2 regions of the Nocardioides bizhenqiangii genome follow, and region 2 is predicted to be linked to the other one. Evidence: predicted binding sites of a transcription regulator. Region 2 holds the regulator's gene; the other holds the start of a gene.
What was found. The regulator LexA, encoded in region 2, represses DNA repair genes until DNA is damaged. The targets are predictions, from matches to a motif close to TCGAACANNTGTTCGA.
Positions count from the first base shown of each region.

Region 1: SHK19_RS16845 (HNH endonuclease signature motif containing protein) is a predicted target of LexA. The motif match lies at 9,795-9,810, and genes of this name have one in related genera.

Region 1 covers NZ_CP141059.1:3,454,127-3,469,984, forward strand. Annotated here, with positions in the region: gene SHK19_RS16800 (amidohydrolase) at 1-151, opposite strand, end outside; gene SHK19_RS16805 (ScyD/ScyE family protein) at 224-1,318, opposite strand; gene SHK19_RS16810 (hypothetical protein) at 1,443-1,859, opposite strand; gene SHK19_RS16815 (lipase family protein) at 1,856-3,199, opposite strand; gene SHK19_RS16820 (hypothetical protein) at 3,196-3,993, opposite strand; gene SHK19_RS16825 (hypothetical protein) at 3,990-4,460, opposite strand; gene meaB (methylmalonyl Co-A mutase-associated GTPase MeaB) at 4,530-5,510, opposite strand; gene scpA (methylmalonyl-CoA mutase) at 5,521-7,674, opposite strand; gene SHK19_RS16840 (methylmalonyl-CoA mutase family protein) at 7,671-9,458, opposite strand; gene SHK19_RS16845 (HNH endonuclease signature motif containing protein) at 9,925-11,166, shown strand; gene SHK19_RS16850 (phosphotransferase enzyme family protein) at 11,359-12,237, shown strand; gene SHK19_RS16855 (hypothetical protein) at 12,270-12,713, shown strand; gene SHK19_RS16860 (VOC family protein) at 12,700-13,068, opposite strand; gene SHK19_RS16865 (glycosyltransferase) at 13,193-14,326, shown strand; gene SHK19_RS16870 (putative glycoside hydrolase) at 14,215-15,465, opposite strand; gene SHK19_RS16875 (beta-galactosidase) at 15,578-15,858, shown strand, end outside.
Region 2 covers NZ_CP141059.1:672,544-688,401, reverse strand. Annotated here, with positions in the region: gene nrdR (transcriptional regulator NrdR) at 1-136, opposite strand, end outside; gene SHK19_RS03355 (hypothetical protein) at 591-1,091, shown strand; gene SHK19_RS03350 (hypothetical protein) at 1,308-1,586, shown strand; gene SHK19_RS03345 (DUF6318 family protein) at 1,735-2,319, shown strand; gene SHK19_RS03340 (PKD domain-containing protein) at 2,598-3,086, shown strand; gene SHK19_RS03335 (LysM peptidoglycan-binding domain-containing protein) at 3,308-3,649, opposite strand; gene lexA (transcriptional repressor LexA) at 3,898-4,617, shown strand; gene SHK19_RS03325 (1-acyl-sn-glycerol-3-phosphate acyltransferase) at 4,621-5,640, opposite strand; gene SHK19_RS03320 (patatin-like phospholipase family protein) at 5,637-6,473, opposite strand; gene SHK19_RS03315 (RDD family protein) at 6,518-7,432, shown strand; gene SHK19_RS03310 (ATP-dependent DNA helicase) at 7,455-9,461, opposite strand; gene SHK19_RS03305 (ROK family transcriptional regulator) at 9,641-10,825, opposite strand; gene SHK19_RS03300 (sugar ABC transporter ATP-binding protein) at 10,919-12,475, shown strand; gene SHK19_RS03295 (ABC transporter permease) at 12,472-13,518, shown strand; gene SHK19_RS03290 (ABC transporter permease) at 13,515-14,606, shown strand; gene SHK19_RS03285 (substrate-binding domain-containing protein) at 14,603-15,814, shown strand.

The DNA of each region.
Region 1 (15,858 bases), 1.8 Mb from region 2:
GGTCCGTCGTACGACGCTCCTCCCACGAGAGCTCGGGGTGGCGGTGCAGGTCGCGGCGCAGGTCGATGAGGTCTTCGGCGTGCTTCTCGACGACGTGGTTGATCACCCGCTCGACGGAGTCGGCGGCACTCGGGTCGGGGGTCGTGGGCATCAGGACGAGCCTAGCCCTGCCGCAACGGCCCGTCCGGATCGGATCCGGACGGGCCGCCGCGACGAACGGGTCTCAGGGGGTGTAGCGCACGACCTTGCCCGCCGGCGCGTCACCGGGCTGGCCGGAGAGTCCGGACAGCACGTTGACCGATGCGTAGACGAAGTCACCCTCGAGCTCGACGGCTGCCGGGAACGGCACCCGCACGAACGTGCTCTGGGCTCCGCCGCCGGCGGCGATCCTGGTGATCTTGCCGGCGAAGAGCTCCGAGACGAAGACGTCGCCGTTCGCTGCGACGTCGAGGCCGGTCGCGCTCACGAGATCGGTCGCGATCTGCGTGTGGTTGCCGTTCGCCGGGTCGACCGTGAAGACACCGCCCGGGACCGTGCCGTCCTCAGGTCCTCCGGGCAGGCTGGAGACGTAGAGAAGGCCGTCGGGGCCGATCTCGACGTCGGTCGGGACCGGTTCGAACCTGTAGGAGTGACCGACCGCGCAGTCAGGGAGGTCGGCCGAATCGGCGAACTCCTGGGTGATCTCGACCGGGATCGCGGGCAGCACCGCGAGCGTGCTGACCGTCCCGTCGCGGCGCACCTTCAGGATCGAGTTGCCCGCCGCATCGGCGACGTACACCGGTCCGCCGGCGGTGGCGGTGCCGTAGGGGTGGGACTCGACGATGCCGTCGTACTCCTGCGGCGGCGCCTCCGGCCCGGTCGGCCACTGCGCGGCGCACTCCGGGGAGAGGCTCGGGGCGCCGTAGGTGGCCTCCCCGTCGGGGTTGGTGGCCTGCTCGTGGGCGCCGAGACCCGCGACCCGGCGGACCTCGCCCTTCCAGGTACGCCGCATCAGGGCCGCGCCGTGGACGAACCAGACGCCGCGGCGGTCGACGGAGACAGCACCGACCTCGGCGCCCTTCTTCGAGCGGAACAGCAGCTTCCGCGGCTCTCCGGCTTTCTTCAGGTACAGCTCGCCGGCGAAGTTGGCGCTGTAGACGATGGCGCCCTGGTTGGTCACGGCGACGCTCAACGGCGAGAGCAGGCCGTGGGCGAGCACGTCCCTGTCGCTGGGAGCGGACGTGGATGCCGTCGCATCGGGTGCGACGGTGGTGGCGAGCGCCGCGAGGGCGGCGACTCCTGCAGCGACGAGCCGTCGCGCGGACTTGGAGCTGGACACGCGTTCACCTCTCGGGAGGATGGGAGTACGAGTCGTGGACGCTACGTCACACTCACGGGCCGCCGAGGGTGAATGCTGGAAAACTCATCCCTGAGACGGATACGACGCGTCTCCACCCCGGCCCTCACCCACTCGGGCGCTCGCCGTACCTCTCCGTGAGCTCGGCTGCCCGGTCGGCGAGCACGACGGTGTCGGCCTGGTAGCCGTCAGGACCGGTGACCGACACGCTGATCACGCGCAACGGATCGACCTCGGACGCCCACACCGCCTCGACGACCTGGTCGATCACGGCCCCGGCGTCACAGCTGTCGCACCGGATCGTGAAGCTCACCTGCTGGGCGGTGGAGGCGTCGTCCCGGTAGACACCGTCGACCTTCGTGAAACCGCCGTCCGTGCCGTCGATGTCGGCCGCGATCGCGTCGACGATCTGCTGGTTCTGCGTCGTGTCGCGCACCGTCCCCTGCTCCTTGTCCGAATCGGCGTCACACGCGCACACGAGCAGCACTGCGGCGAGTGCCGCGCCGCGGGTGAGCCGGCTCATCCGCGCTCCATCTGGAAGGTCGTCACCGTGCTGTCTCCGCCACCGCCGAAGTCGCCGAGCCCTCCGAGGGCGTCCACGACGGCGGCGTCGTCGGAGCCGACGATGTCACCGGCCTCCGTCACGTAGACCTCCGCGAGCCCGTGATTCGGGGTCGTGCCGCCGTTCTGCTGCTCGAACACGATCGTCGAGTGGTTGCTCTTGTCGCCGTAGGCCTCGCCGTCGAGGCGCGGCACGATGTCGTACTCGTTGACCAGCGACACCATCCGGACCTCCTCAGGGAGCTCGATGTGGTCGACCGGCGAGCCGGCCGTCAGGACGGCGTTGACCCGCCCCTGGACGTCGGTCTCGCCGTTGGCGATCGCCTCTGCCAGGCGCGCGGCGACGATACCGCCCTGGCTGTGGCCGATGAAGTTGATCTCGGCACCGGGCGGGACGTCCGCCAGCGCCTCGAGGACCGCCTGCTGGTAGGCGTTGTCGTCGCCCGCCACGGCCGCGAAGTTGGTGCCCATGTTCTGCACGAGCCCGGACTCGAGTCCCGGCGCGTCGAACGCCTTCGTGCCCGGCAGGTAGACGTTGTAGACGCCGTCGACCTCCTCGATCTGGAACTGGTCCTCGTGGGCGGCGACGTCGTCGAGTCGCTGGAGCGCGCCCTGGATGTCACTGGGGGACTCCGACTCGTAGGTCTCGAGCGCCGTGAGGCTCTCGAGCTCCTGGCTGTAGAGCCCCGCGAGGGTCGACGAGGCCTGCTCGACGTCCAGGGGGAACCCGATGAGGGGTTGCGCCCAGGGCGGCGCCAGGGTGCCCAACAGGGCGACGAAGCCGGGCGAGCTCGCGACCAGCTCCTCCAGCTGGTCGGGGTGCTCGACCAGCCACTGCTCCGGGTTCGTGAAGAGCCCCTCGTCGGCGAGCTCGGCGAGGTCGAGGACGGTCCCGGGCAGGCCGGCGGGCGAGAGCCTCCACGCGAGCTGGAGCGGCACGGTGTAGCCCTGTGCCCAGTCCCCCACGTCGTCCGCGATCTCCATCGCCCGGTCCACGGCGAGATATGCCTTCGCCTGTGCCTGCATGAAGAAGCCGGCCGCGGTCATCTTGACGCCGTGGGCCGAGAGTGCGCTCGGGCCGTCCAGGGCCGCCACCATCTCCGCCTCGAACGACGCGAACGTGCCGGGCGACAGCACGGCGCTGGCCAGCAGGTTGCCGTCGACGAGGAACCGGTGGCTCGCGGCAGCGACGCCGACGACCTCCGTGCCGGTGTCCCGGATGGCGCCGCCGGTCGCGTCCATGTCGTCCATGTCTGCCTCGAGACCGTGCGCCCCGCCGTGGACGTCGTACTCGCCGGTCACAGCCAGGCTCCCGCGACGAGGTTGCCGAGCTCGCCTGGGAGGTCGGCGCGCCGCCGGGGCTCCAGCGTGAGCGTCCGGGACGCTCGGTTGCTGGTGCGGCCGGACCACCAGCCGTCGCGGTCCAGGAACCAGACCAGCGCGTGCGGCGCGCGATCCCGGCCCACCGCGGTCACGTGCAGCACCGCCCGGGTACGTCGGCTCCACTCGTGCAGGCGGGTGACGTCGCGCGGGTGGAGGCCGACGAGCTCTCCCGTGGCGGCGAGGAGGTCACCCGGGACGTCGTCGTCGATCGCCGCGACCGGTCCGACGGCGGCGAGGGGGACGGAGAAAGGCTCGCGGCCCTCCCCGTGCCGGTCCGGCTCCGGGACCAGGGCGAGCAGCTCCGTCCCGATCGCGCGCGCGTCGAAGAGCGAGAGGGTGTGGGTGAGGCCGTCCCGCACCAGCGAGCCGCCCAGGTGCGCGTCGACCCAGTGGTAGCCGAGGCGGGAGACGTCCGGGCCTGCCAGCGAGACCCGGATCCGGTGATCGGCCGCTCCCAGCGCCGCGAGGTTCGCGGCGACAGCCGGCACCGGTCCGTCGTCATCGATCACGCCGTGGTCACGGAGCAGCGTCGACGCGCGGGCGAGATCGGCGCCGGCCAGCGCCACGTCGACCGGTTCGATCTGCAGCCGGACGTCCTGCGGCAGCCGCAGCCCGACCGACTCGGCGGACCGCTGCAAGGCCACCCACTTGTCCACCCCGAGGGCGATCCGGCGCGGCCGCGCCAACAGGGTGCGCTCCCCTACCCGGATCACGGCAGCAACCCCCCGATGCCCTCGATCACGTCACCCGCGGCGTCCCTGACCCCGCCGGCGAGGTCGCCGAGGTCGCTGAGCATGTCGTCGACGGCGTCCTGCACCTCGCTCGCGACGCTGCCGCCGAAGCGGGCGATGTCGTCGATCATGTCCTGGGTGATCTCGACACCCTCCTCGGCGAGGTGACGGAGATCGGCGATCCGGTCCTGGATCCACTCGATCCGGTCGCGGACGGCCGCCGCGTGCCTGCGCAGCGCGGCCGCGGCAGCGTCGAGACCGTCGGCGTCCCCCAGCAGGTCCGTCCGCAGACCGTCGCACTCGCTGCGGTAGTCCTCTGCCCCCGCGGACTGCCACGCCACGTTGGCGACGAGCTCCGCGAAGCGCCCGCACTCCGCCCGGACGTCCGAGGCCTTGCCCTCGATCTGGCCGGCCAGCTCCTCGAGCTGGTCCGGGTCCGCGAATCCCATGCCCCGCGCTCTTCCCGGTCCCGCCGCCCGGCAAACCGCGGCGGGTGGACCGCTCCGCGGCGTGCTCGACTAGGTGGTGGGCGGATCCTCGTCGTACGCCTGGATGAGCCGGTCGGCGGCGAGCGGCGCGGTCAGGTCACCGGCAAGGACGGCCGCACGCACCTCGGCCTGCACCGCCTTGACCCCCCGCGAGTGCCGCAGCCGCTGGTCGAGCTCGTCGCGCACCAGCGCCCAGGTGAAGTCGAGCTGCTGCTCGGCCCGCTTCCTCGCCAGCCCGTCGGCGCCGAGGTGGCTGCGGTGGTTCATGACCTGCTGCCACACGTCGTCGACGCCGACGTCGTTGAGTCCCGAGCAGGTGACGACAGGGACCGCCCACCCTCCGTCCGAGTGGCCACGGACCAGGCGAAGGGCTCCGGCCAGCTCCCTGGCGGCTCCCCTGGCCTCCTGCTCGCGGTCGCCGTCCGCCTTGTTGACGGCGATCACGTCGGAGATCTCGAGGATGCCCTTCTTGATGCCCTGGAGCTGGTCGCCGGTGCGGGCGAGAGTGAGGAACAGGAAGGTGTCGACCATGCCCGCCACCGTCACCTCGGACTGTCCGACCCCGACCGTCTCCACGAGGATCACGTCGTAGCCCGCGGCCTCGAGCACGGCCATCGCCTGCACCGTGGCGCGGGCGACGCCGCCGAGCGTGCCCGCGGACGGCGACGGCCGGATGAACGCGTCGGGGTCGGTCGACAGCCGCGCCATCCGGGTCTTGTCGCCGAGGACGGAGCCGCCGGTGCGGATGCTGGACGGGTCGACGGCCAGGACGCCGACCTTGTGCCCCTCGGCGGTCAACCGGCTGCCGAGCGACTCGATGAACGTCGACTTCCCGACGCCCGGCACCCCCGAGATCCCGACTCGCACGGCGTCGCCCTGCGGCAGCGCCGCGAGGAGGTCGCGCGCCTGCGCGCGGTGCTTCGCGCTGGTCGACTCGACCAGCGTGATCGCCCGCGAGACCTGGGCCCGACGACCCTCGCGGATGCCCTCGACCAGCCGGTCGACGCCCATCAGCCGGCCATCAGTGCTCGAGCTGGTCGCGCAGCTTGGCCAGCAGGTCGAGCGCCGACTCGGCGATGACCGTGCCGGGCAGGAACACCGCGGCCGCGCCCATCTCCTTCAGCGTCGGTACGTCGTCCGGCGGGATGACGCCGCCAATCACGACCATGATGTCCTCGCGGCCGTGCTCCGCGAGCGCCTCCTTCAGCGCCGGGAGCAGCGCGAGGTGGCCGGCGGCCAGCGACGAGACTCCGACGATGTGCACGTCGGCGTCGATCGCCTGCTGGGCGACCTCCTCCGGAGTCGAGAACAGCGGGCCTACGTCGACGTCGAAGCCCATGTCGGCGAAGGCCGACACGACGACCTTCTGGCCGCGGTCGTGGCCGTCCTGGCCCATCTTCGCGACCAGGATGCGCGGGCGGCGACCCTCGGCGTCCGCGAACTCGTCGGTCGCCGCGCGCACCTGGGAGAGCAGGGTGTCTCCTGAGTCGGCGGCCTCGTCGCGGTACACGCCGGAGATGGTACGGATCACCGCCTGGTGCCGGCCGTAGACCTTCTCGAGCGCGTCGGAGATCTCGCCGACCGTCGCCTTGTGGCGGGCGGCGTCCACCGCCAGCTCGAGCAGGTTGCCGTCGCCGGAGTCGGCGCTGCGCGTGAGGGCCTCGAGCGCCGCGTCGACGTCCGCCTGGTCCCGCTCGGCCCGCAGCCGCTCGAGCTTGGCGATCTGCTGGCGGTAGACGTCGTCGTTGTCGACCTTCAGGACCTCCAGCGGGTCCTCCGCCGGCAGCCGGAAGGTGTTGACGCCGATCACCTTCTGCGCGCCGGAGTCGATCCGCGCCTGGGTGCGGGCGGCGGCCTCCTCGATCCGCATCTTCGGGATGCCCTGCTCGATCGCGGCGGCCATGCCACCGGCGGCCTCGGCCTCCTCGATGTGCGCCCACGCCCGCTCGGCGAGGTCGTGGGTCAGCTTCTCGACGTAGTACGAGCCCGCCCAGGGATCGATCGTGTACGTCGTACCGCTCTCCTGCTGGAGCAGCAGCTGGGTGTTGCGGGCGATCCGCGCCGAGAAGTCGGTCGGCAGCGCGATCGCCTCGTCGAGCGCATTGGTGTGCAGCGACTGGGTGTGCCCCTGGGTCGCGGCCATCGCCTCGATGCAGGTGCGACCGACGTTGTTGAAGACGTCCTGCGCGGTGAGGCTCCAGCCGGAGGTCTGGCTGTGGGTGCGCAGGCTGAGGCTCTTGGGGTTCTGCGGGTCGAACTGCCGGACCAGCCGGCTCCACAGCGCGCGGGCCGCGCGCATCTTGGCGACCTCCATGTAGAAGTTCATGCCGATCGCCCAGAAGAAGGACAGCCGCGGCGCGAACTGGTCGATGGTGAGGCCGCTCTCCAGGCCGGCGCGGATGTACTCCACCCCGTCGGCGAGGGTGTAGGCGAGCTCGAGGTCGGCGGTCGCCCCGGCCTCCTGCATGTGGTAGCCGGAGATCGAGATCGAGTTGAACCGCGGCATCCGCTGGCTGGTGAACGCGAAGATGTCGGAGATGATCCGCATCGACGGCGCCGGCGGGTAGATGTAGGTGTTGCGGACCATGAACTCCTTGAGGATGTCGTTCTGGATGGTCCCCGAGAGCTGCTCCGGCTTCACCCCCTGCTCCTCGCCCGCCGCGATGTAGAGCGCGAGCACCGGCAGCACCGCGCCGTTCATCGTCATCGAGACGCTCATCTCGTCCAGCGGGATGCCGTCGAAGAGCGTCCGGGTGTCGTAGATCGAGTCGATCGCCACGCCGGCCATGCCGACGTCACCGCGCACCCGCGGGTGGTCGGAGTCGTAGCCGCGGTGGGTGGCGAGGTCGAACGCGACGCTCAGGCCCTTCTGGCCGGCCGCGAGGTTGCGGCGGTAGAAGGCATTGGACTCCTCGGCGGTGGAGAAGCCGGCGTACTGCCGGATCGTCCACGGCTGGGTGGTGTACATGGTCGGGTAAGGACCGCGCAGGAACGGGCTCAGGCCGGGCCAGGTGTCGAGGGATCCATCGTCCGCGAGGGCGGCGACATCTGAGGGTCCGTACGACGGCTTGATCTCGATGCCCTCCGGGCTGTGCCAGCCCTCGCCGGTCGGCGCCTCGACCGCGGCCTTGGCGCCCGCGAGGGGCAGCCCGGCAAAGCTCTTCGGAATGCTCACGACAGCTTCTCCCTGGTAGCGGTCAGGAACGCCAGCGCATCGACGCCCAGCGCGCACGAGTCGTCAACCACCTCGAAGATGTCGGTGGTCGAGCTTGTCGAGACCCCGGCGATGATCACGTGCTGGGCGCCGGCGCCCCGCAGCGCTTCGACCGCGGCCGCACCCCACTCGGCGTAGGCGACGTCGTTGCCGGCCAGGCACACGACCGGTTGTCCGGCGTACGACGCCAGCAGCTCGTCGACACCCGCGGTCGGCCCGGCGACCTCGACCGCGATGCCTCCGGCCGCGAACAGGTTGGAGGCGAACGTGGCGCGGGCGGTGTGCTGGGCGACGGTGCCGAGCGTGGCCAGGAAGACCGGCCTCGCCGCCGGTTCGTCCCGCATCGCCTCGAAGGATGCGCCGTAGCGCGCCGCGCGGTCGTTGAGGGGGTCGGCGTCGCGGACCGGGAGCACCTCGGCGAGGTTGGGGAACTCGGTGACGCCGGTCAGCGGTCGCCGGCGGCGCGCGACCTGGCGCTCGCGCTCGGCAACCGCCGCGGCGATCCGCTCCCGGAAGGGGGTGAGGTCGTGGCCGCCCTCCCACTCCTCCTCGAGCTCCTGGAACGCAGCCCACCCGGCGGCGGCGAGATCGGCGGTGAGCTGCTCGACGGCGTAGGCACCTCCCGCGGGGTCGGCGACCGCGGCGACGTGGGACTCGTCGATCAGCAGGTGGCTCACGTTGCGCGCGATCCTCCGGCCGAAGGCCTCGGGTCGGCCGAGGGCCGCGTCGAACGGCAGCACGGTGATCGCGTCGGCACCACCGACGCCCGCGGCGAACGCCGCGACGGTGCCGCGGAGCATGTTGACGTAGGGGTCGTACTTGCTGAGCATCGGCCGGCTGGTCACCGCGTGCTGGCGCTGCGCCACGTCGACGTCGGCCGGGAGCCCGGAGTGCTGGAGCACGCTCGCCCACAGCTGCCGTGCGGCGCGGAGCTTGGCGATGGTCGGGAACTGCTCGTCGGTCGCGGCGTACCGGAACTCGATCAGGTCGGCCGCGTCGGCGAGGTCGAAGCCGTGGTCGGTGAGCCAGCGCAGGTAGGCGACGCCGACGGCGACGGACCAGGCGAGCTCCTGGACGTCGCTGGCGCCGAGGTCGTGGGCAGCGGTCGCGTCGACGACGATGGCGCGGACGCCGGCCGCCTTGGCCTGGGCAGCGAGGTCTCGCAGCTCGGCGACGGCCTCGTCGACCGCGAGCGGCAGCTCGCGCAGCATCGCGCCGAGCGGGTCGGCGCCGAGGTTGCTGTCGGGGTGGAGGTCGAGTCCGCGCTCGTCGGCGTACGCCAGGAGTGCGCGCGCGGCCTCGGTCGGCACGGTGGGCGCATCGAGGACGACCGGCGCCAGGTCGAGGAGCACGCCGGCCAGGACCGCCGCGACGTCGGTCGTCTCGTCGGCAGCGACCCACAGGCTGGTCACCCCGCCGTCGAGGTCGACCAGGGCCTCCTCGTTGGCCAGCTTGGCCTCGGAGTGCGAGACCAGAGCGCGGATGTCCCACCCGCCGACCCGGCTGGGCCGGACGGCCGGCTCCGGGGCACCGGCGACGCCGAGCGGCGGGATCGCGATCCCGTCGAGGGTGGCGTGGGTCAGCTTGTCCCAGACCAACGCGTCGGGGTCGGCGTCCGTCATCTTGCGGGTCTTGCGCAGGACGGCGGCCGCGGCCGCCTCCCACTCCGCCTTGCTGTGGCTGTCCTCGGGCTGCGCGAGGGCAAGGGAAGTCGCGGCGTCGGCTGGTCCGTCGACGTCTGTCATAAGGCGCACCCTACGAACCGCCACGTGGCGGTCGCCACAAGGTGTGAGGTTTGAGACGTCCGGGATGTGGGCGGGAGGGGCGACAACGGTTCGTTGCGACCGCGGGTAAGCCAGCTCCGATGCCCGTGCGGCCCTCCTGGCATTGGGAGGGCGGCAGGGTAGGAGGTGCGCGCTCTGGCAACGTCACCAGACCCATGCCAGTGGGGTTGCGGGACGTAGGTGGTTGCGACCGAAAGGGCTTTGGACGAGGGCGGAGGTCGGGGGGTGGTCGCCGCGGCCGGCTCACGAAGGCCGAAATCCAAGCCGGAATCTCCCGAATTGCCCTTGGCTTCACGTTCGAACTGGTGTACGATTGGTCGTAGGTCGCAAGACCCATGTCGTCCACGAGACTCAGCTCTAGGACACCCCGGCACCAGGCCACCGGACACACCCATTCACGTGTGCCCGAGCAGCCGAAGGGGTCCGGATGAGCGTCCAGCCGCAGACGCAGCATCCGATCGTGGGTGCGGTCGCGGCGGCCCGGGAGTCGGTGAAGACCGTCCGCGAGGTGCAGCCGACGTTCATGGCACCGGCCCAGAAGCAGGCCGCGGTCCTCGAGCTCGACGCGCTGGAGGCGACGCTGGCCGAGCTGCGGCTCCGGGTGCTCGCGGGCGCCGCCGATGCCGCCGATGAGGCCGGTGCCCGCGACGTCGGTGCCTGGACCGCGCAGCTGACCCGCGCAGACCTCGCCGCTGCGAGGGCCGATGCGCAGTTGGCCGAGGCCCTGGACCGCCGGTGGACCCAGGTCGCGGCCGGGATGGCCGACGGCAAGGTCTCGCTCGCCCAAGCCAGAGTCATCGCCCACGCGTTGGAGGCGCTGCCCGCCGATCTGGACCCCCGCCTGGTCCTGGACGCGGAGGCGCAGATGGTCGCCTACTGCGCGGAGTTCAACCCCACCGAGCTCCGCCGGCTCGGCCGCTACCTCCTCGAGGTCGTCGCCCCGGACATCGCCGAGGCCGAGCTCGCCAAGCGACTCGAGAACGAGGAGCAACGAGCCCGGGAGAAGACCAGCCTCCGGTCGAAGGTGATCGGTGACGGGCTAGCGCGGACCACCATCGTCCACCCCGTGCTCGACCGGGACCGGTTGCTGACCTACCTTCACGCTTTCACCTCACCCCGCAAACACCACGACGCCCTCGGTGGGGAGGAGGACCGGATCCCCTACCCCCGCCGCCTCGGCCAGGCCTTCTGCGCGCTGCTGGAGCACCTCGACCCGACCAAGCTCCCCCAGCACGGCGGCGACAGCACGACGGTGATGGTCACCATCGGACTCGACTCCCTCCGCGCCGAACTGAGCGCCGGCAGCACCGTCGGTGGCGAGGCGTTGTCGGCCACCGCGATCCGCCGGCTGGCGTGCAACTCCGCGATCATCCCGGTCGTCCTCGGCGGGAACGGCGAGATCCTCGACCTCGGCCGCAGCCGGCGGTTGTTCTCACCGGCCCAGCGCAAAGCCATGCGGCTGCGCGACCAACGCTGCCGGAGCGAGGGCTGCACCGTCCCCGCCGCCTGGACCGAGGCCCACCACCTCAAACCCTGGGCCGCCGGCGGGAACACCGACCTCGGCGACGGCATCCTCCACTGCAACTACCACCACCACCTCGCCCACGACCCCACCCACACCGCCGAACGACTCCCCAACGGCGACATCCGCTACCACCGACGCACCTGAACCGACGACTCCGCGCCGAGGTCGGTGGTTCCGCCGACGGCGTCCTCCACTGCAACTTCCACCCACCACCTCGCCCACGAGCCCCACCGGTTGGCCGTCGTTGCCCGTTGATGAATGACCGTTTCAGCCGCACCGAGGGTGACACCCACCGACGACCGGGCTTGCGTCCATCTCGGTGAGAAGGTGTCACGCGTGACTGACCCGACCGAGCTGCTCGAGCGGTTCTGGGGCGTAGCCGACGCCCGTGTCAGCCGGCTGGGCGGCGGGATGAACTCGGAGACCTGGCTCGTGGACCACCAGGGCGCAACCTATGTAGCCAAGTCAGTGTCGCCTGCTGCGCTGGCGGATCTGGTCTCAGGCTGCGAGGTCGCCGCAGCGCTCGCTGATGCGGGGTTCGTGACGGGACGACCCGTCCCCACCCGGGACGGAAGGATCGCGTGTACTGAGCCGCCTCTGGCCCTCCTCGAGCGCGTGTCCGGCCGCGAGCTGGACGGCGAAACCGCTGAAGAGCAACGCTGGATGGCCCGCACGTTGGCCGGTATCCACGCCGCCAGCGGGCCAGCCAGTGGACCGAGCACAGCTGCCTTCGCAACAGACTGGATCTCACCGCAGTTGCCAGGTGTCGAGGCTCATCCCTGGCTCACCACTGCCATCGGGGCGGTACGAGCGGAGACCGCACAGCTGAAGGTCACCTGGTCGCAGTTGCACACGGATCCGGCGCCGGAGGCGTTCATCCACGACGACAGCACGGGAGTGACCGGCCTGATCGATTGGACCGGAGCGCGGAAGGGGCCGGTCCTGTACGACGTCGCGTCTGCAGTCATGTACCTGGGCGGACCAGACCGGGCCACGGCGTTCCTCGACACCTACCAGTCCCACGGTCCGCTCGCCGCGCAAGAGATGCAGTACCTCGATGCGTTCCGACGTTTCCGCGAGGCCGTCCAAGGCGCGTACTTCGCTCGTCGGCTGGCCGTCAACGACCTCACGGGAGGGATCGATCAGGCCGAGAACCACAAGGGCCTCAGCGACGCCCGGAGACGAATCGTCGCGCTCGGCCCTGGTGCGGGCTAGAGTCCGCCGGTCGTTCCGGCATCATCCTGCCCATGAAGGTCAGCTACAACGACGAGAAGTGGCGCGTCACCCGGCGCTGGCTGCCGTGGCGCCGGCGGGTCCGCGGGGCGGGCAAGGCGTGGGACCTGGTCCCCAGCCTGCCGGCCGGCGACGACCCGGTGAGCGGCGCCATCACGCTCGTGGTGCTCGTCATCTTCGCCCCGGTCATCGCGGTCGCGGTGGTCCTGACGGTGCTGGCAGCGATCGAATTCGCGGTGCTCCTGCTACTGGTCCCGTTCCTCGCGGTCGCTCGGATGGCCTTCGGCCGGCACTGGGTGGTCGAGGTGCGGCGTGGCTTCACGCCGTACTACGAGGAGCACGCCGGCGACTGGGCCGCCAGCAGCGAGCGGATCCGGCAGCTGGCCGCGTCGATCTCACGTGGCGACCTGCCGCTGCACACCCTCGGCGACGACGCCGGACCGGTCAGCCCCAGTTAGGCAGCTGTTGGAGCGACCACCGGTTGCCGTCGGGGTCGGCGAAGTAGACGAAGCGCCCCCACTGCTGGTCGTCGACGGGACTGACGTCGATGCCGCGCTCGGTGAGGTCGGCGTGCGCCGCGTCGGCGTCGGCGATCACCGCCTGCATGTTGTCGAGCGAACCGGGCTCCATCGTCGTCAGGCCCTTCCCGATCGCGATCGAGCAGGCCGACCCCGGCGGGGTCAGCTGCACGAACCTGACCTCGTCGCTGACGGTGTGGTCGTGATCGACCACGAACCCCGCCCGCTCGTAGAACTCCTTCGCCCGATCGACATCGCTCACGGGCACGGCCACCAGCTCGAGCTTGATATCCATGGCGGACAACCTAGGCAAGGCCACCGACAGCGCGACAGGCCCTGCCGAGCTCGGACCCCAGGCGTTCACCGGACATCCACCACCGGATGGGCAACCTGAAAGGTCGCCCGCCCAGGTTGGGACCATGCGGATCGCACTGGTGACGGAGACCTTCTACCCGGCCGTCGACAGCACCACGACCACGCTGAAGGCCACGGCCGACCGGCTGGTCGATCTCGGCCACACCGTCCGGATCCTCGCGCCGGGCCCCGGCTTGGCGTCGTACCGCGGCTGCGAGGTGGTGCGGGTGCGCCCCCTCGAGCCGACCGGTGGGCAGATCAGGGCCGCCATCGACGGGTTCGAGCCGGACCTGGTCCACGCCGTCTCGCCGCGGTTCGTCGGTCGCAAGGCACTCAAGCACGCGCGCCGCACTGGCGTCCCGACGCTCGTCGTCGAGCAGTCGCCGATCCTCGACCTGGCCGCCGACTACTGGCGGGCCAAGGTCGCCGAACGCGCGGACACGTTGCTCGTCACGGCGCCCTGGATGGTCGGCCGGGTCGCCGAGCTCGGCGCGGACGCCGCGCTGTGGCAGCCGGGTGTGGACCCGCTCGCGTTCACGCCCAGGCTACGCGACCCGTGGCTGTACGACTCGTGGTCGCGCGCCCGGTCGAAGGACGGCCCACAGGTGGTCGTCGGCTATGTCGGCAGCCTCCACAAGCGCAACGGCGTACGCCGCCTCGCCGACCTCGCGGCACTTCAGGGGGTCCGGCTCGTGGTGATCGGTGACGGACCGGAGCGGGACTGGCTGGAGAGGCGGCTGCCGGCCGCCCGGTTCACCGGCCCGCTCCACACCGGCGACCTGACCGTCGCGCTACCGACCCTGGACGTCCTCTTCCACCCCGGCGAGCACGAGACGGACTGCCACGCCCTGCGCGAGGCCGCGGCCTCGGGCGTCCCGGTCGTAGCACCCCGCTCGGGCGGCGCTGCCGACGTCGTCCGCCACCTCGAGACCGGTGTTCTCTACGACCCCGCCGACCACCGCGACCTGCGCCGAGCTGTCGCCGCCGTCGCTGGCGACCGTCACCGCGGTCTCCTCGGCCAGGCGGCCCGCACCCACGTCGCGCGCCGTACCTGGGTCGACGCCGTCGACGAGCTGGTGGGCTCCTACTACCGGGGCTCGACCACGACCTCGCCGCTCTTGGGGGGCAACCGGAACGACGTCACGGTCGAACCGTCGAGGCGGCGCAGGGCCGACGGCAGTCTCACCCGCACGGTCTGACTGCCGGGGTTCACGAACGCCAGGCCGTTCCTGAACCGACGCTTGTAGATCCCGTTGCCGGTGCGCACCATCTCTCCTTCCGGCGGTCCGAGACGGTTGGGCATCGAGTACGGTGCGTTCGCTCCTGTCGCTCCGGCCCGGTCGCGGGAGCGGGTGAAGACGAAGTACGAGTTGCCCTTCGCGGCCATGAGGAAGGACGCCATCCCGTACGCCTGCCAGCGTGCTGCCTGGGCGTCAGTGTGGTCGACCCACAGCTTGACCGAGAACAGGCCGGCGACGTTGTGCTTCTCGAGGTCCCGGATGACCGCGACGTTCCGCAGCCACTGCGCTCTGTCCGGGAAGTCACCAACGTCCGTCGCGGAGCCCCGCAGGAAGTTCTCCATCAGCACCGCAGGTAGTCCGAGGGCGAGAGGCCGGGACTGCACCGGGTCGCGCCAATACCGGTAGTCGTTCGAAACGACGTTGAACACGTGGACAAGACCGGGAGACCTGGCGCGGAGCGCGGCGGCATGCTCGGCCTGCGCCTTGCGGTACTGCCGCTGGGTGTACTTCACACCCGTGGACGGGTTGACCGGGATCCCGGTGAACTTCTGGTCAGGCGAGAAGATGCCCAGTCCCATCGAATCCATGAGGCACCCGTCGTACCTGGCCATAGCCACGCGGTCGCGGCACTCGCCATCGACCCACCGTTGCCAGACGGGGCTCGTGTTCGACATCAGCGTGCTTCCCCAGATGCGCGACGTGATCCGGCGTCCGTCGGAGTCGTGTGCGAACGCCGACTCACGCAGGTGGCGCACCTTGTGCTCCTTCGCCAAGGTGCCGTTCTCGTAGGCGAGGATCGTCAGGTCCGGGTTGGCGCGCCGCATAGCACGGACGTGGTCGCCGAACGCAGCGGGAGCCGCTGTCACCAGATCGTGTCGCTTGGCGATCCTGATCGCTCTGGCCCGCGAGTAGTCGTGCACGAGGGACATGTGGGTCGGTGCCCACGTCAGTGCGACGCCACCCGGCTTCGGCGGCGCGCCCGGCCGTGCGGGCTCCGCCGAGCCGACCGCCGGAGCGGTCAAGATCGAGGCGGCGAACACCGCCACCGTTGCTGCTGTCGCGCGCTTCAGGAGCGCGCGGCTTCGTCTGTGTCTCATCGACCCTCCCGGTCACATCCCCCCAGGCCCCGGACACCCTAGACCAGCACTGCCCGAATCCATGCCACGACGAGTTGTCTACGGTGTGAGGACCGCCTGGGAAAGGACGGCCTTGCGAAATCTGAGTACGCGACTGGTCTCCGGCCTGTGTGCGCTCGCCTGTGGTGCCGCACTCGGTGCGGGGTGCTCGCCGGACGACGACCCTCGAGAAGGAGGCGCCGCGCCGTCCGGCGACGCCGCCGCCGGGCTCAAGCCCGCCCTTTCCGGGCTGGTGGTGACCGAGCCTCCCGCCCTGGTCACCGTCCCCTACGCGGAGTTCGGGACGATCACCACGACCTGGGCCGAGGTGGAGCCCGACCAGGGCAGCTTCGACTTCTCGGCGATCGACGAGGT
Region 2 (15,858 bases):
GCTGCATCAGCTCGACGGTGGTGAACCGCTTCTCGCAGTCCTGGCACATCCGGCGGCGCCGGATCGAGCAGCCGTCGTCGGACACCCGGGAGTCGAGGACCTTGGTGTCGACGTGCTTGCAGTACGGGCAGTGCATGCGACGATCCCCCTCTCTGGCGCCTCGACAAGCTCGGCGTGCGTTGGGCATGGCGAACTAGACCCTCGATCGGGCCGCTCCTGTGGATAATCCGGCTCTAGCTGTGCAGTTCGGGCACCGGTTCTGTGAACTAGATGTGGAGAACTACACCGTTGTAAGTACTAGATGTTGTGGTGACACTACGCCTCTGCCACTAGGCGTGCAAGCGAACGCCGGAAACTGGTCCGAGGAATGTTGTCTGGGTCACGTTTGCGCAGGTCAGGGGCTTGTTGACCGCCGGAAGTGCGGCGTGTCGACCTGCGTGTCGACGTCTCACAACCGTCTCAGATGGGGGTCGAATCGTTCGAAAGGGCGATCCCGGGGAAGCCTCCCGTCGCTAACGTTCGACCTGGCCTCGAGGCCGCGCGACCGAACCCATGTCGCACCCCACTTCTGCGCAGCCCTGGAGGCCGTCATGCACCAGCTCCGTCGTACCCGCCGCCTGCTCGTTGCCGTCCCCACGGCGCTCCTGGCCGTCTCCCTCGTCGGTTGCAGCAACATCGGCGAGGACGCCGCGGAGAAGGCCCTCGAGGAGGAGGGCATCGACGCCGACATCGACGGCAGCGACATCAACATCGAGGGCACCGACTTCAACGTCACCACCGGTGAGCTGCCGAAGGACTTCCCGGTCGACGAGGTGCCGGTCGTCGACGGCGAGATCATCGAGGGCACCTACGCGAAGAACTCCAAGACCTGGACCACTACGGTCGAGGTCGGACCCGCCGGCGGCGACAAGCAGGCGGCGTACGACGACGCCGAGGCCACGCTCACCGGCGCGGGCGCCACGGTCGTGCAGGAGCCGGTCGACAACGGCAGCGCGATCAGCGGCGTCTACGCGACGGCCTCCCACACGGTCACGCTTTCCGTGACCGACTCCAACCGCGTCATCGTCAATTACCTGGTGGCGCCGAAGTAGCACGCGAAACCGTCCTGATGGCTGATGGCGTCCGGCGGCGATCGGGCGTAACGTCGGAGAGTCCTCCGGTCCGGGACCGCTCAGCGTTTGTGGGGACATGAGCGGTCCTGGGCCGGTTGGCGGGTCCTGACCATTCGGGCTTGGTGCATCGGACAGAATGCCCCAGTGAGCGGCGGGAAGCGCGCGGGTGAGCGCCATAAGCAGGGATTCCGCCCTGTGCTGCTCCTCCTCGCCATCGGCATCACCCTCTGTGTGGTCGCCTGGGGCTACCTGGTCTACGCCGCGATCGACTTCGGCTCGACCGCCCGCCACGAGAACGACTCCGAAGCATGGGGCTACCTCGCGGTCGCGGCCGTCGGCGCCGTCGCCTGCCTGTTCCTCGGCTTCATGCTGGTCGCGCGGTTCTCCCGCGCGCTCGGCTTCACCAAAGCACCGGATCCCAAGCCGAAGAAGGATCCGGGCGCGCCCAAGGGCGGCAAGCGGGCTGCTCGTTAGGGCGGTCGACAGCCATACGTAGCGGCAACTCGCGTCGAGCGCCCACTCTCCACAGAGCAGATCGAGGGGTGTCGGCGGAACGAGATTCCGCGGTACTTTCGTGCCCCCGCCCGTGGGTCAGGGCGGCGTTTCATCTCGGGAGGCCTGCATGACCGTGACTCTCCGCGGACGATCGGCAATCGGAGTCACCGCGCTGCTGATCGCCGGGCTTGTGGCGGGCTGTGAGGACGAAGAGGATCCCCCGCAGCCGCTCGAGTCCAGCAGCAAGCCTGCTCCGCCTCCCACCAGTGCGACGACCGAGCCCACCCCGACCGGGCCGGTGGAACCGACACTTCCGGTCGAAGCCGAACCAGAGACGAAGGAAGGGGCTACGGCGTTCGTCCAGTACTACTGGCAGGTCGTCAGTTTTGCCCGCCGCACAGGCGATGTCCGCCTTCTCAGCACCCTGTCGGTCCCCTCGTGCGAAGGCTGCAACGGCGGGATCAAATCCATCAGCCGGGTCTACAAGCGAGGAGGCCGCATTCTCGGCGGCAGCTTCGAACTCAAGAAGGCGATTCCTGGGCAAACGCCGAGCGGTGCTTGGAACGTGTCGACGCGCGTCAAGGTGAACCGCTCCCGAACCGTTGGCGCGGGCGACCTCAACCAGAACGTGCGAGCTGGCGAGCTCAACTTCCTCTTCGGGCTGGAGCGTGCAAACGGCTCGTGGCAGATCACATTCTTGGACGTCCCATGAGTCGCCTACTTGCGCTCATATTGATTGTGCTGACCTTGCGATTCGGCGACGCAGCAGCACTCGACGATCCATGGGTCGATGCCGACGAGGACAGCTTTGCGACTGGCGTAAAAGAGTCGAACGGCGGGTCGACCGTCCCGCCGTCGACCGACCCTGTTCAGCAAGTGGGGACCTACCGCCAAGAGCCAGCGTGTGTCGGAGTGTGCACTGGCGAGCTCACTTGTCCGGACGGCACGTTCAAGATCCATTCGTGGATTGAGCTCCCGAACGGGCAGCGCGTGAACGACTCCTACTGGTGCCCCTCCGATGGCGGGCCGCCGGTCGTCACCGACGATGTCGTCGCCACCGCATTCCGTCGGATCTCCCTCCCGCCTTCGACCTTCTCCATCCAGCCTCCGGGCGGCCAGACGCTGGTGAACTTCAAGACGAACTTCTTCACCGAGGAGCGGACGCTCAACCGGACCGTCACCCTGCTCGGGCAGCGGGTCGACCTGCGGATCTGGGCGCACTCGTACACCTGGCACTTCGGTGACGGCGAGTCGATCACGACCAGCAAGCCCGGCGCGCCGTACCCGAAGCTGCTGATCACCCACAACTACCTGAAGAAGGGCGACTACCGGCCGGCGATGGACACCACCTGGGTTGCGGACTACCGGGTCGGTGGCGGTGCGTGGCAGTCGGTACCGGGCAGCGTCACGATCGAGGGCGCGCCCGCCAACCTGGAAGCGATCGAAGCCAGACCGACCCTCGTCGGCTACGGCGGCTAGGTCTCGATACGCCCTCGCCTGGCGGCTCGGGGCTACTCGACCACCGACGAAAGGCGCGAAGGGCGGACCCGGGGTCACGGGTCCGCCCTTCGTCTTCCCCTTCGGGCCCGGGCAGTGGGCCCTGTCGTCCGCGGGGGTCGAGGTCGCGGACGAAGTTTGTTCAGTTGCGGGGTCTCGGTACGCCCTCGCCTGGCGGCTCGGGCTACTCGACCACCGGGTCGTCAGTCGGTGGGGATCCGGAGCGTCTGGCCGGCGAGGACCATCCTCGAGTCGAGGCTGTTCATCTCCTGGATGCGCTCGACCATGGCGCCCACGTCGCCCTCGCCGGTCACGGCGGTGGCGTCGGCGGCGATGTCCCACAGGGTCTCGCCGGGAGCGACGGTCACGACCTCCACCTGCTTGACGCCGGCGTCCTGGGTGGCGACCGAACCGGCCGCGAACCACACGCCCAGCGCGAAGGCCAGCAGCACCCCGAAACCGAAGACCACCAGCCGGCCACGCCGGGTGAGGCGCACCTGACGAGCGCTGTAGCTGACCTGCGGGGTGAAAGTGATCGTGCTCATCGTGTGACCTCCGGGGGAAGGGCTCCGACTCTCGGAGCCCGGGGGATCTGGTGTGTTCGAGTGATGTCTATCGAGGACCTCCGACAGAGACCGTTCGATCAACAGTTCGATCGAACACATGTACGAGACTAGATCACTTGTTCGAACGGTTCAAGGACCGGCTCGAAAGTTTGTTCGAGGGCGTGTCGCGACACGCAGGTTCGAACAGATGTTTGAAACCGAGGTGTGATTGGGGTTACCGTCGAGCCATGCCAAACGACAGGGCGAAGAAGGTCAGCGAGCTTCCCGACGGCCCGCCCGACGCGAGCGGGCTCACGCCGCGGCAGCAGCGAGTGCTCCAGCACATCAAGGACTGCATCGACCAGCGCGGCTATCCCCCGAGCATGCGCGAGATCGGCAAGGCCGTCGGCCTGACCAGCACCTCGAGCGTCGCCCACCAGCTGCGCGTGCTGGAGGAGAAGGGCTTCCTCAAGAAGGACCCCAGCCTCCCCCGCGCCCTCCAGGTCGTGCTGCCCGAGACCATGCGCCGGCAGGCGGTCGGCTCGGCGTCGGAGACGTCGTACGACGAGACCGGCTTCGGCGACTCCGCTCCCGTCCCCACCAACGTGCCCATGGTCGGCCGGATCGCGGCCGGTGGCCCGATCCTCGCCGAGGAGCGGATCGAGGACGTCTTCCCGCTCCCCCGCCAGCTCGTCGGCGACGGCCAACTGTTCCTGCTCGAGGTCAGCGGTGAGTCGATGATCGACGCCGCGATCTGCCACGGCGACTACGTCGTGATCCGCCAGCAGCCGACCGCCGAGAACGGCGAGATCGTCGCCGCGATGATCGACGGCGAGGCCACCGTGAAGACCTTCCAGCGCAAGGACGGCAGGGTCTGGCTGCTCCCGCACAACGACGCGTTCGAGCCGATCGACGGCACCGACGCGACGATCCTCGGCAAGGTGACGGCGGTCCTCCGGCGGGTGTGATCGCTAGCGCGGTAGCTCTTCCGGCTTGTGCTCGTCGACCCAGTCGTCGATCCGTTGCCACCAGTCGAAGAGCCAGGTGATCTGCTCCTCGCGACCCGTGGGGATCTCATCCCGGGGCACGCGCCACCACCCCATCTGCAGCCGTTTGTCCATCGGCAGCTCGCGCCAGATGTCGCCGAGCGAGTCGATGTGGTCGAGCCCGGTGTGCGCGACCAGCAGGACGTCTGCCTCGGGCGATGCTTCGAGCGCTGCGAGCGCGCCGCCCGGTCGCGGCGCGAGGACGTGGGACATCGCCTCGGCGCGGACAGCCATGTCCTCGCGGCCGAGCTTCCGGAGCCGGGCGATGGACCGGGTGCGCCGCCCCTTCGTGAAGTTGCCTCCCTCGGGGAAGATCACGAACGCGTCGTTGGCGTCGAGGTGGCGGGCGAGGTCGCCGACCTCGGCCTCGAGATCCCGACCGGGACGGTGCGACACGAACCGGCTCGGCACCCGCGCGAGCATCACGCCCAGCGCCGGGTCCCAGGCGAGCATCTCCTTGAGCACGATCCGCGGCTCGCGGTGGTACCAGTGCATCAACGCGTACATGATCGAGAACGAGTCGCCCACGCCGGCGTGACGACAGAACACCAGCAGCGGATGCCCTGGGAACGCGTCCGGCGCCGTGCCGACCGTCTCGATCTTCAGCCGCAGCACGCGCCGCGCCTCCCGGAAGAAGACCACCAGGTAGGTCCGCATGATCGCGTAGTGCATCCGCTCGAACCACGGCCGGCGTAGCCGCCAACCGAATCCCGAGCCGATCCACAGCGCGAACAGGGCGACCAGGGCCAGGGTCTCCAGCGTCAGGTGCAGCAGCCCGACCCAGAGCAGGCGCACCGGTCGCAACCAGCCGGGGACGAACGCCGACGCGATCCCGGTCGCCAGCAACCACAGCGGCAGGCTGGTCCACAGGGTCACGGTCAGCAGGATGAGCAGCGGCGCGAGGACGAACCGTCGGATGACCCAGGCGATCGCGGGATGGATCATGCGACCTCCGCAAGATAGGTGAGTCCGGCCCGGTAGGCCGCCTCGATCCGCCGGTGGACTGCCGAGGCGTCCCGGTAGGCCAACGGCGAGTCGTCGTCCGCGGTGACGGCGGACGGCAGGACATAGGCGTCGACGTCGGCCGGCAACGCGTCCAGCTCGCGATGGAACCGGTGCCGGCGGGCGATCTCGAAGGACACCCGGGCGACCTCCCAGGGCCGGCGTGGCGGGCTCAACCGCCGCTCGGCGCGACCGACCTGGAGCACGAAGATCCGGCGCGCGCCCAGCTCGGCAGCGCGCCCGACCGGGATCGAGTTCACGATCCCACCGTCGAGGTAGTGCTCGCCGTCGACCTCCGCCGGCGGCAACAGCCCTGGTACGGCGGCCGAGGCCAGCACCGCCGGGACGACCGGGCCCGTCGTGAACCAGTGCTCCGACGCCCGCTCGATGTGGGACGCACAGCACTGGAACGGGACCGCGAGGTCCTCGAACCGGACGCCCGCGAACTCCCTCTCCAGGCGTTGACGCAACGGCTCCGCCGAGTGCAGGTGAGTGCCGGTCCGCCACGCGCGGCGCAGCTGCGTCCACGCCCGATCGGCGTAGACGTCGCCCCCCTCGGCGATCTCGGTCCAGAGGTCACGCAGCCGGTCGACGCAGGCGGACGTCGGGTCGTTCGCCACCACCAGGCCGTTGAGCGCACCGACCGAGGTGCCCACCACCAGGTCAGGGACGATCCCGCGCTCGAACAGGGCTCGGACCATCCCCACCTCGACCGCGCCCAGCAGCCCGCCTCCGCCCAGGACGAAGGCGGTAGGACCCGCCGCGGAACGACTCATCGCTTTCGGAAACTACACCGGAACGGGCGTGGGAGGCTGTGTCCATGGCGTCGGCGGAGGGACCCGGGCTCATCGGGCGGATGGCCGGTGCGGTGACCGGCCGGGTGGTCGACGCCGTACCGCCGGAGGTGATCCTGGATCACCTCGACCTCGACGCGTTCCTGGACCGCATCGACATCAACCACCTGCTCGACCGGATCGACGTCGACCGGCTGTTGGCCAGGGTCGATCTCAATGCGTTGCTCAGTGATGTCCAGCTGGCTGAGCTGGTCCGTCGGGCCGGCATCCCCGAGCTGGTTGCCGAGACGTCGGGCCAGCTCGCCGGAGGCGTGCTGGACTCTGCGCGCCGGCAGCTCGTGGGTGTCGACACCCTGCTGGAGCGGATCTTCATCCGGGCGATGCGCCGCCGGCCACCCGACCCGGTCGCGCCGGCGGTCGTGCCCGGATCCCGTTCATCGCACAGGGAGCAGGTGAGCGGTCGGTTCGCGGGAGCGGCCAGTCGCGCGGTCGCCGCCGGCGTGGACCTCGGTGTCATCCTGCTGTCCTACTCGGCGCTGGTCGGCCTGACGGAGTTCGTGGGCCAGGCGCTGTTCGACGTCTCGGTGCGCGGTGCTTCCGGGCTCGTCGCGGCGATCGCACTCGGCGCCTGGGCCGTCGTCTACATCGTGACGGCGACGACCATCACCGGTCGCACCGTCGGCAAGGCCCTGGTCGGCCTGAAGATCGTCAGCCGCGACACCTCGCCACTACGGCCAGGGGCCGCGGCCCTCCGGGCGCTGACCTTCCCCTTCAGCACGGCGCTCCTCGGCCTCGGCCTGCTGCCCATCCTGACCAGTAGTCGGCATCGCGCACTGCACGACGTGCTCGCCGGCACCGTCGTGGTCTACGACTGGGGCGATCGTCCCGCGGAGCTGCCCGCACCGCTCACCGCCTACCTCCGCCGGCGCAACGTGGCGTGATCCGGGTCTGGGCGGCCCGGTCTCACTCCGTCGTCCCGGACAGACGGGTCAGCGCCTTGCGGACGACGGCCGGATCGGTCGTGGTCCACATCGGCGGCAGGCTGGCCTTGAGGAAGCTGCCGTAGCGGGCGGTGACCAGCCGCGGGTCGAGTACGGCGACCACACCTCTGTCCTCGTGGGTGCGGATCAACCGGCCGGACCCCTGCGCGAGCAGCAGGGCCGCGTGGGTCGCGGCGACCTGCATGAAGCCGTTGCCGCCTGCCTGGTCGGCCGCCTTCTGACGGGCGCTCATCAGAGGGTCGTCGGGGCGGGGGAACGGGATCCGGTCGATGATCACCAGCTGGCAGGTGTCGCCCGGGACGTCGAGCCCCTGCCACAGGCCGAGAGTGCCGAACAGGCAGGTGTGCGGGTCCTCAACGAACTGCCGCGCGAGCTCGGGCAGCTGCGCGTCGCCCTGGGCCAGCGTCGTGAGGTGGGGCAACTTCTCGCGGACGTAGTCGGCCGCCGTCTCCGCCGCTCGCCGGCTCGAGAACAGGCCGAGAGTGCGGCCGTCGGCGGCGTCGACCAGCTCGGTGATCTCGTCGAGCTGGGCGGTGCCGAGGCCGTCGCGCCCGGGCTGCGGCAGGTGGCGGGCGACGTACAGGATCGACTGCTTGCCGTAGTCGAACGGGCTGCCGACGTCGAGGCCAACCCAGGGCTCGGCGTCGTCCTCCATCTCCTCGACCGATCCGAGCGGCACCCGCTCGCTGGCCTTCAGGCCGACCGAGGTGGCGACGGAGGTGAAGTCGCCACCCAGCATCAGGGTCGCCGACGTCATCACCACGGTCTTGTCGGCGAGCAACATGTCGCGCAGCGGACCCCACACCTGGAGCGGCGCGATGCAGAGCCGGGGCGGCAATCGGTCGGTGCCCTCGGTCAGCCACAGCACGTCGGAGTCGGCGTTGGCCGCCATCCGGTCGGCGGTCGCGAACAGCTCCTGCACGTTGCCCTTGGCCTGGGTGAGCCCCGCGTCGGCCTCGTCGCTCGCGTCGGCCTTGGGGAAGGCGCTGGCCAAGGCACGGGCCGCGTCGCGCACCAGCGACAGCGCGTCGGCGAGGTCGTCGGGCACCGCGTCGAACCGGCCCGGCCGGGCCTCGCCGATTGCGGCCCGCAGCGCGCCGGCGGCGTCCTCGAGGTCGCCGGCCGGGTCGCCGGAGTCGGACTTCACGTGCCGCGCCGAGCGGCGGGCCGCCCGTTCGACCTCCGACGCCCAGAGCTCGTCGGTGGCCGCCTGGGTCACCCGGGCCGTGAGCTCGTGCGCCTCGTCGATCACCACGACGTCGTAGTCGGGGATCATCGGCACGCCCTCGATCGCGTCGATGGCGAGCAGGCTGTGGTTGGTGACGATCAGGTGGGAGCGATGGGCCTTCTCCCGCGCGCGCTCGGCGAAGCACTCCTCGCCGAACGGGCACTTCGTGGCGCCGAGGCACTCGCGCGCGGTGACGCTGACCTGCCGCCACTCACGGTCGGTGTGGCGCGGGGCGGCGTCCTTCTCGCCGGTGCCCTCGGCCTTCGCCTCGCCCTCGGCCCACTCCCGCAGCGCGAGCACCTTCTTGCCGAGCGCGCCGAGCGCGGCCTCCGCCTTGATCAGCTCGCCCTGCTCGTCCGGCACGCCCTCGCGGATCCGGTGGAGGCAGGCGTAGTTGGAACGGCCCTTCAGCACGGCGTAAGACGTGTCGACGCCGGTCCGGCCCTCGACCGCCTTGGTCAGCCGCGGCAGGTCACGTTCAACGAGTTGGTGCTGCAGCGCCAGGGTCGCGGTGGCGACGACGACCCGCTTGTTGTGATGCAGGGCGGGGACGAGGTAGCCGAGCGACTTGCCGGTGCCGGTGCCGGCCTGGACCAGGAGGTGACGGCGCCCCGATGGTGCCGCCATCGACTCGGCCACCGCCTCGGCCATCGCGATCTGACCCAGCCGCTCGCTGCCGCCGAGCGCCTCGACGGCCGCGGCGAGCGTGGCGCGCAGCGCTTCGTGGTCGACCCCAGGCATGCCCGGAACCCTAGGCGCTGACGCGGACACCTACAGCGCCGCCTCCACAAGGAGTTCTTGGTTTCGAGGCTCGGCCGCGGGCGGCCTCGCACCTCAACCAGCGGACTGCGCTCGCACCTCAACCAGCGGCGACAGCTCAACCAGCGGACTGCGCTCGCACCTCAACCAGCGGCGACAGCTCAACCAGCGGACACGCCGGACATCTCCGCGGTGGCGGCACGCTCGACGGCCCGGTCGATCGACTCGGGCGCCAGCACGTGTCCGATGGCGAGCGCGGCGGCGCCGATCACGCCGGCCCGCTCACCGGCGCGGGACGTGACGATGCGGAGGTGCTCGGTCGCCAGCGGGAGCGACCGCTGGTAGACCACCTCGCGGATCCCGGCGAGCAGCCCCTCACCGGCGGCCGCCAGGCCACCGCCGATCACGATGACCGAGGGGTTCACCAGGTTGACGAGGGTGGCGAGGACCTCGCCGAGATCCCGGCCGGACTGGCGCACCACCTGGATCGCCTGCTGGTCGCCGCCGCGGACCAGGGCCACGACGTCGTGGTCGTGGGCCAGCTCGACGCCGGCGCTGCGGACCGCCGCGGCCAGCGCCGGCACCGCCGCGATCGCCTCCAGGCAGCCCTGGTTGCCGCACCGGCAGGTCACGTGGGCAGCGCGGGGCAGGTGGACGTGGCCGAGGTCGCCGGCGGTGCCCTGGGCGCCACGCTGCAGCGTGCCGCCGGAGATGATGCCGGCGCCGATGCCGGTGCCGACCTTGATGAACACCAGGTCGGAGACCTCCCGCAGGTGCGCGTGCTGCTCGCCCAGAGCCATGATGTTGACGTCGTTGTCGACGAGCACGGGTACGGCGAACGCCCGCTGCACGTGGCCCGGCACGTCGTACCGGTCCCATCCCGGCATGATCGGCGGGTTGATGGCGCGGCCGGTGGAGTGCTCGACCGGCCCGGGGAGCCCGATCCCGATCGCGGCCAGCTCGGCGACGTCGCGGCCCTGGTCGGCGAGCAGCTCCCGGACCACGTCGTCGACCCAGCCGAGCACCCGCTCCGGCCCGAGCGCGATGTCGAGCTGCACCGACCGCTCGGCGAGGATCCGGCCGTCGAGATCGGCGATCGCGGCGGTCGCGTGGGTGGCGCCGAGGTCGACGCCGACCACCACCCGGGCACCGGGGTTGAACGCCAGCAGCGAGGGCGGGCGACCGCCCGTCGAGACCCCGCCGAACGGCACCACCAGGCCGAGGCGCATCAGCGCGTCCAGCCGGGCGGAGATGGTCGATCGGGCCAGTCCGGTGGCCTCGACCAGCTGGGCCCGGGTCCGCGGCTGACCGTCCCTGAGGAGGTCGAAGATGTCGCTGGGCCGCACGCCAGGAGTCAACCACGCGGACTTCAGTACGTCCAGCAATCAACTTTTGACAACCTCTCGACAGAAGTGGGTGACGCGTGCCACAGTGACCGCGTGCCGCACCCGCTGCAGACCGATCGGCCCACCGAGACCGATCCCGCTCGCGTCGACGAGGCCCCCGTCGTGCTCCGTGCCCGGGGACTCACGAAGAGCTTCGTCGGCAACACCGTCCTGGCCGACGTCGACCTCGACCTGCGCGCCGGGCAGGTGCACGGCCTGGTCGGCGAGAACGGCGCCGGCAAGTCGACGCTGATGAAGATCCTCGCCGGGGTGCACACCGCCGATCGCGGCACCGTCGAGCTCGACGGCCGCACCGTGAGCTTCCACCACCCGACGCAGGCCCAGGGCGCGGGCATCTCCACGGTGTTCCAGGAGTTCAACCTGCTCCCCGAGCGCACCGTCGCCGAGAACATCTGGCTGGGCCGCGAGCCGCGTCGACGCGGGTTCGTCGACGTCGGCCGGATGCAGCGTGACACCCAGACGCTGCTCGACGACCTCGGCGTGACCGGCCTCCGCCCGCAGCAGCGGGTGCGCAGCCTCTCCGTCGCGGAGCAGCAGATCGTCGAGATCGCCAAGGCGGTCAGCTTCGACGCGCGGATCATCGCCATGGACGAGCCGACGGCAGCGCTGGCCGACCACGAGGTCGGCCTCCTCTACTCGATCATCCGCGGCCTGACGGCCCGCGGGGTCGCGATCCTCTACGTCTCCCACCGGCTGAAGGAGATCTTCGACCTCTGCGAGACGATCACCGTGCTCAAGGACGGCCGGCACGTCGCCACCCGGCCGGCGTCCCAGTACGACGAGGCCGAGCTGGTGCGGCTGATGGTCGGCCGGGAGATGTCGTCGTTCTTCCCCGACCCGGTCGCCGGCACCGAGGTCGGCACTACCCGACTCGAGCTGCACGGCGCCGGCAACGGCTACGTCGACGGCATCGACCTCACCCTCCGCGCCGGCGAGATCATCGGCATCGCCGGCCTCCAGGGCTCGGGTCGCACCGAGCTGATGGAGGCGGTCTTCGGCGTCACCCCGTTCACCCGCGGCACCATGAAGGTGAACGAGCGGGCGGTCCGACCGAGGTCGCCACGATCGGCTGTCCGGGCGGGGATCGCGCTGATCACCGAGGACCGCAAGGCCACCGGTCTCGCGCTCAACCAGTCGATCCTCGACAACGCGCTCGGCCCCGTCCGCGCGGTCTTCCCGCGCCGCACCGGGCGGGCGCGGCGGGAGGTCCCGGGCCTGCTGAGCAACCTCGCGGTCGCGGCGCGCGCGCTCGACCAGGAGGTGCAGTTCCTCTCCGGCGGCAACCAGCAGAAGGTCGTGCTCGCCCGCTGGCTCGCCACCCGGCCCGAGGTCGTGCTGATGGACGAGCCGACCCGCGGCATCGACGTCGGAGCGAAGCACGCGATCTACGAGCTGATGCGGGTGCTGGCGAAGGAGGGGGTCGCGATCCTCATGGTCTCCAGCGAGCTGCCGGAGGTGATCGGCATGGCCGACCGGATCCTCGTCATGCGCGACGGGCGCCTCGCCGGGGAGCTGCCGGCCGGCTCCTCGGAGGAGACGGTCCTGCAGCTGGCGACCGGCGCCGCGGCCTCGAAGGGAGAGGACCGATGAGCGCGACCCACGCGTCCGAACGCACACGCCTCGCCAGCCGTTCCGCACGGCTCACCTCGACCGGGATCGTGCTGCTGGTGCTGGTCGCCGCCGTGGTCCTCGGCTTCGTCCTCACTGCGATCGAGGGCCGCAACTTCTTCAGCACCGGCAACCTGCGCGACATCCTGACCGCCACCAGCATCCTCGGCTTCATCGCCATCGGACAGACCCTCGTCGTCCTCGGTGGCAGCCTCGACCTGTCGGTGCCCTTCGTCGCGAGCCTGACCGGCGTGATCGCGGCCGGCACCATGGACGGCCAGCCGGGCAACGTGCTGCCCGCGGTGCTCCTGGCGCTCGCCATCGCCGCGGCGATCGGGCTCGTCAACGGCATGCTCGTCAGCCTGCTGCACGTCCACGGCTTCATCGCGACGCTCGGCATGGGGCTGATCATCAGCGGCTACATCGCCACCAACTACCAGGGCAACCACGGCTCCGCGCCGCAGTCGTTCCGCACCATCGGCATCTCCTTCATCGGTCCGGTGCCGGTCTCGACACTGATCATGCTGGGGTGCGCCGCGGTGGCGATCGTCCTGCTGCGACGCACCCGCACCGGCCTCCACCTCTACGCCGTCGGCGGCAACGCCGAGGTCGCGCGGCTGTCGGGCATCCGCACGTCGGTGCCGATCATCACGGCCCACGTGCTCTGTTCGTTGCTCGCCGCCGTCGCCGGCCTGCTGCTCCTGGCTCGGCTCTCGGTCGGCAACCCGACCATCGGAAGCCAGGGCCAGTACGACCTGATGTCGATCGCTGCGGTCGTCCTCGGCGGCACCCTGCTCGCCGGCGGCAAGGGCAACATCACCGGCACCATCGCCGGCGTCACCATCTTCGCCGTCATGGACAACGTGATGGCGGTCATGCAGACCGACTCGTTCCTGCGCAACGTGGTGCGCGGGGTCGTCATCGTCGCCGCGGTCGCGGTCTACGCCCGCCGCGACATCGACCGCAGACCCGCTCGGTTCGAGCGGCCAGGAGTCCTCGACGCGGCGCTCCAGGAGGCGAAGTGAGCACCACCGGTACGACGACGCCGCCGCGCGATGTCCTCCCCAACCACGCGCACGGGCTCGCCGTTCGCACGCTGGCCGCGGTCAGCATGCCGGGCGGCGCGGTGTTCCTCCTCGCGATCGCCCTCCTCGTCGCGACGATCATCGCCAACCCCAACTTCGGCGACCCCGGCGTCATCATCCGCTTCTTCGGCCGCACCGCGCCGATCGCCATCGCCGCCATCGGTCAGTACTACGTGATCGTCTCCGGCGAGTTCGACCTCTCGATGGGCGCGGTGATCGCCGCGCAGGTCGTGATCGCGGGCAACTACATCGGCGACGACACCGGCCGCAACCTGACCGGGCTCGTGATCATGCTGGGGTTCGGGGCGTTCATCGGCCTGGTCAACGGACTGGTCACCACATTGCTCCGGGTGCCCAGCTTCATCGTGACGCTCGCGATGATGCTCGCCCTGACCGGCCTGGTCCGCTACCAGTCCGGTGGCGCCGCGGACGCCCCGCCCAACGACGACTTCCGTCAGCTCGGCCGGGGCGTCATCGAGGACGTGCCCGTCGTCGAGGTCATCCCCTACCCGTTGATCATCCTGGCCGTGCTGTCCGTCGCGGCCGCCTGGCTGATGCGCCGCCCGTTCGGCCGGACCCTGCTCGCCGTCGGGGACAACCCCGAAGCCGCGCACGTCGCCGGTTCCCGCGTGTGGTGGGTCAAGACCCGGGCCTTCATGCTCTCCTCGATCGCCGCCACCGTCTCCGGGGTGCTTCTCGTGGGGTACGCCGGCGTCCACCCGAGCGTTGGTCAGGGCTACGAGTTCGCCGCCATCACGGCCGTCGTCCTCGGCGGCGTCGTCCTCGGCGGCGGACGCGGGTGGGTGCTCTCCGCCGCGGCCGGCGCGTTCGCGCTCGAGCTGCTCTTCACGCTCCTCACGGTCCTCGAGGTCGAGTCCACGTGGCGCGACACCGTGCAGGGCCTGATCATCATCGTCGCGGTCGCCGTCGCGGCCCGCGCCTGGACGTTCGGGCGTCGTCCCTCGACCCCCACACCCACCGAACCCACACCGCCCGCCCCGGGCACGAACACAGGAGAAAACCGATGAGGAGATCGAAGATCACTGGCGTGCTCGCGGGGGTGGCGGTGCTAGCCGTGCTCACTGCGTGCTCGACCGAGGAGCCGGACGAGGAGACCGGCGCCACCGACAGCACGTCGGAGGAGGAGGGTGGTGAGTCCTCCAGCGACGAGTGGTTCGTCCAGGCGGACTACGACGAGCAGGAACAGCAGATGACCGCCACGTTCGAGGGCAACCCCGACGAGCCGTGGCTGCAGTACATCGACGGGCCGATGACCGACACCTCGCAGTTCGCCACGCAGGAGGCGATGAAGGTGTGCTTCGCCAACGCGTCGATCTCCAACCCGTGGCGCCAGACCGGCTGGATCACCATGAACCAGCAGCTCGAGGTGCTGGAGGAGAGCGGTGTCATCTCCGAGATGGAGACCCGCGACGCCGGTGACGACGACAACACCCAGATCGCCGACATCGATTACTTCATCAGCGAGGGCAACTGCGACGTCTTCATCATCTCGCCGAACTCGACGGCGGCGCTGACCCCGGCGGTCGAGCGGGCGTGCGACACCGGCAAGCCGGTGATCGTCTTCGACCGTGGTGTCGAGACCGACTGCGCGACCACGTTCATCCACCCGATCGGTGGCTACGCGTGGGGCATCGCGACGGCGAACTTCCTCGTGGACAACCTCGAGGAAGGTGACCGGGTGATCGCGCTGCGCATCCTCCCGGGCGTCGACGTGCTCGAGACCCGCTGGGCCGCCGCGGAGAAGATCTTCGAGGAGAACGGCATCGAGGCGGAGGACCACTTCACCGGAGCCGACCCGGCCGAGATCAAGAAGATCATCACCGACGCGCTCGTGCAGGGCGAGGTCCACGGGGTGTGGATGGACGCCGGCGACGGCGCCGTCGCGGCGATCGAGGCGTTCGAGGACCAGGGCGTCGAGTACCCGGTGATGACCGGTGAGGACGAGATGAGCTTCCTCCGGGCGTGGGAGGAGACCGGCCTGACCGGCCTGGCCCCCGTCTACTCCAACTTCCAGTGGCGCACCCCGCTGCTGGCCGTGGAGAAGATCGCCAAGGGCGAGGAGATCCCCGCCGAGTGGGTGCTCCCGCAGGAGCCGATCACCGAGGACGAGCGCGCGCAGTACCTCGAGGCCAACGAGGGCATGCCCGAGGGCCACTACGCCAAGTTCGGCGGCGAGGACCTGCCGGGTTATCCCGACGCGTGGCAGGACCGGTAGATCCCGTAAGACGCCAGTAGCGGGCTCGGCGCTCGCACCTCAGC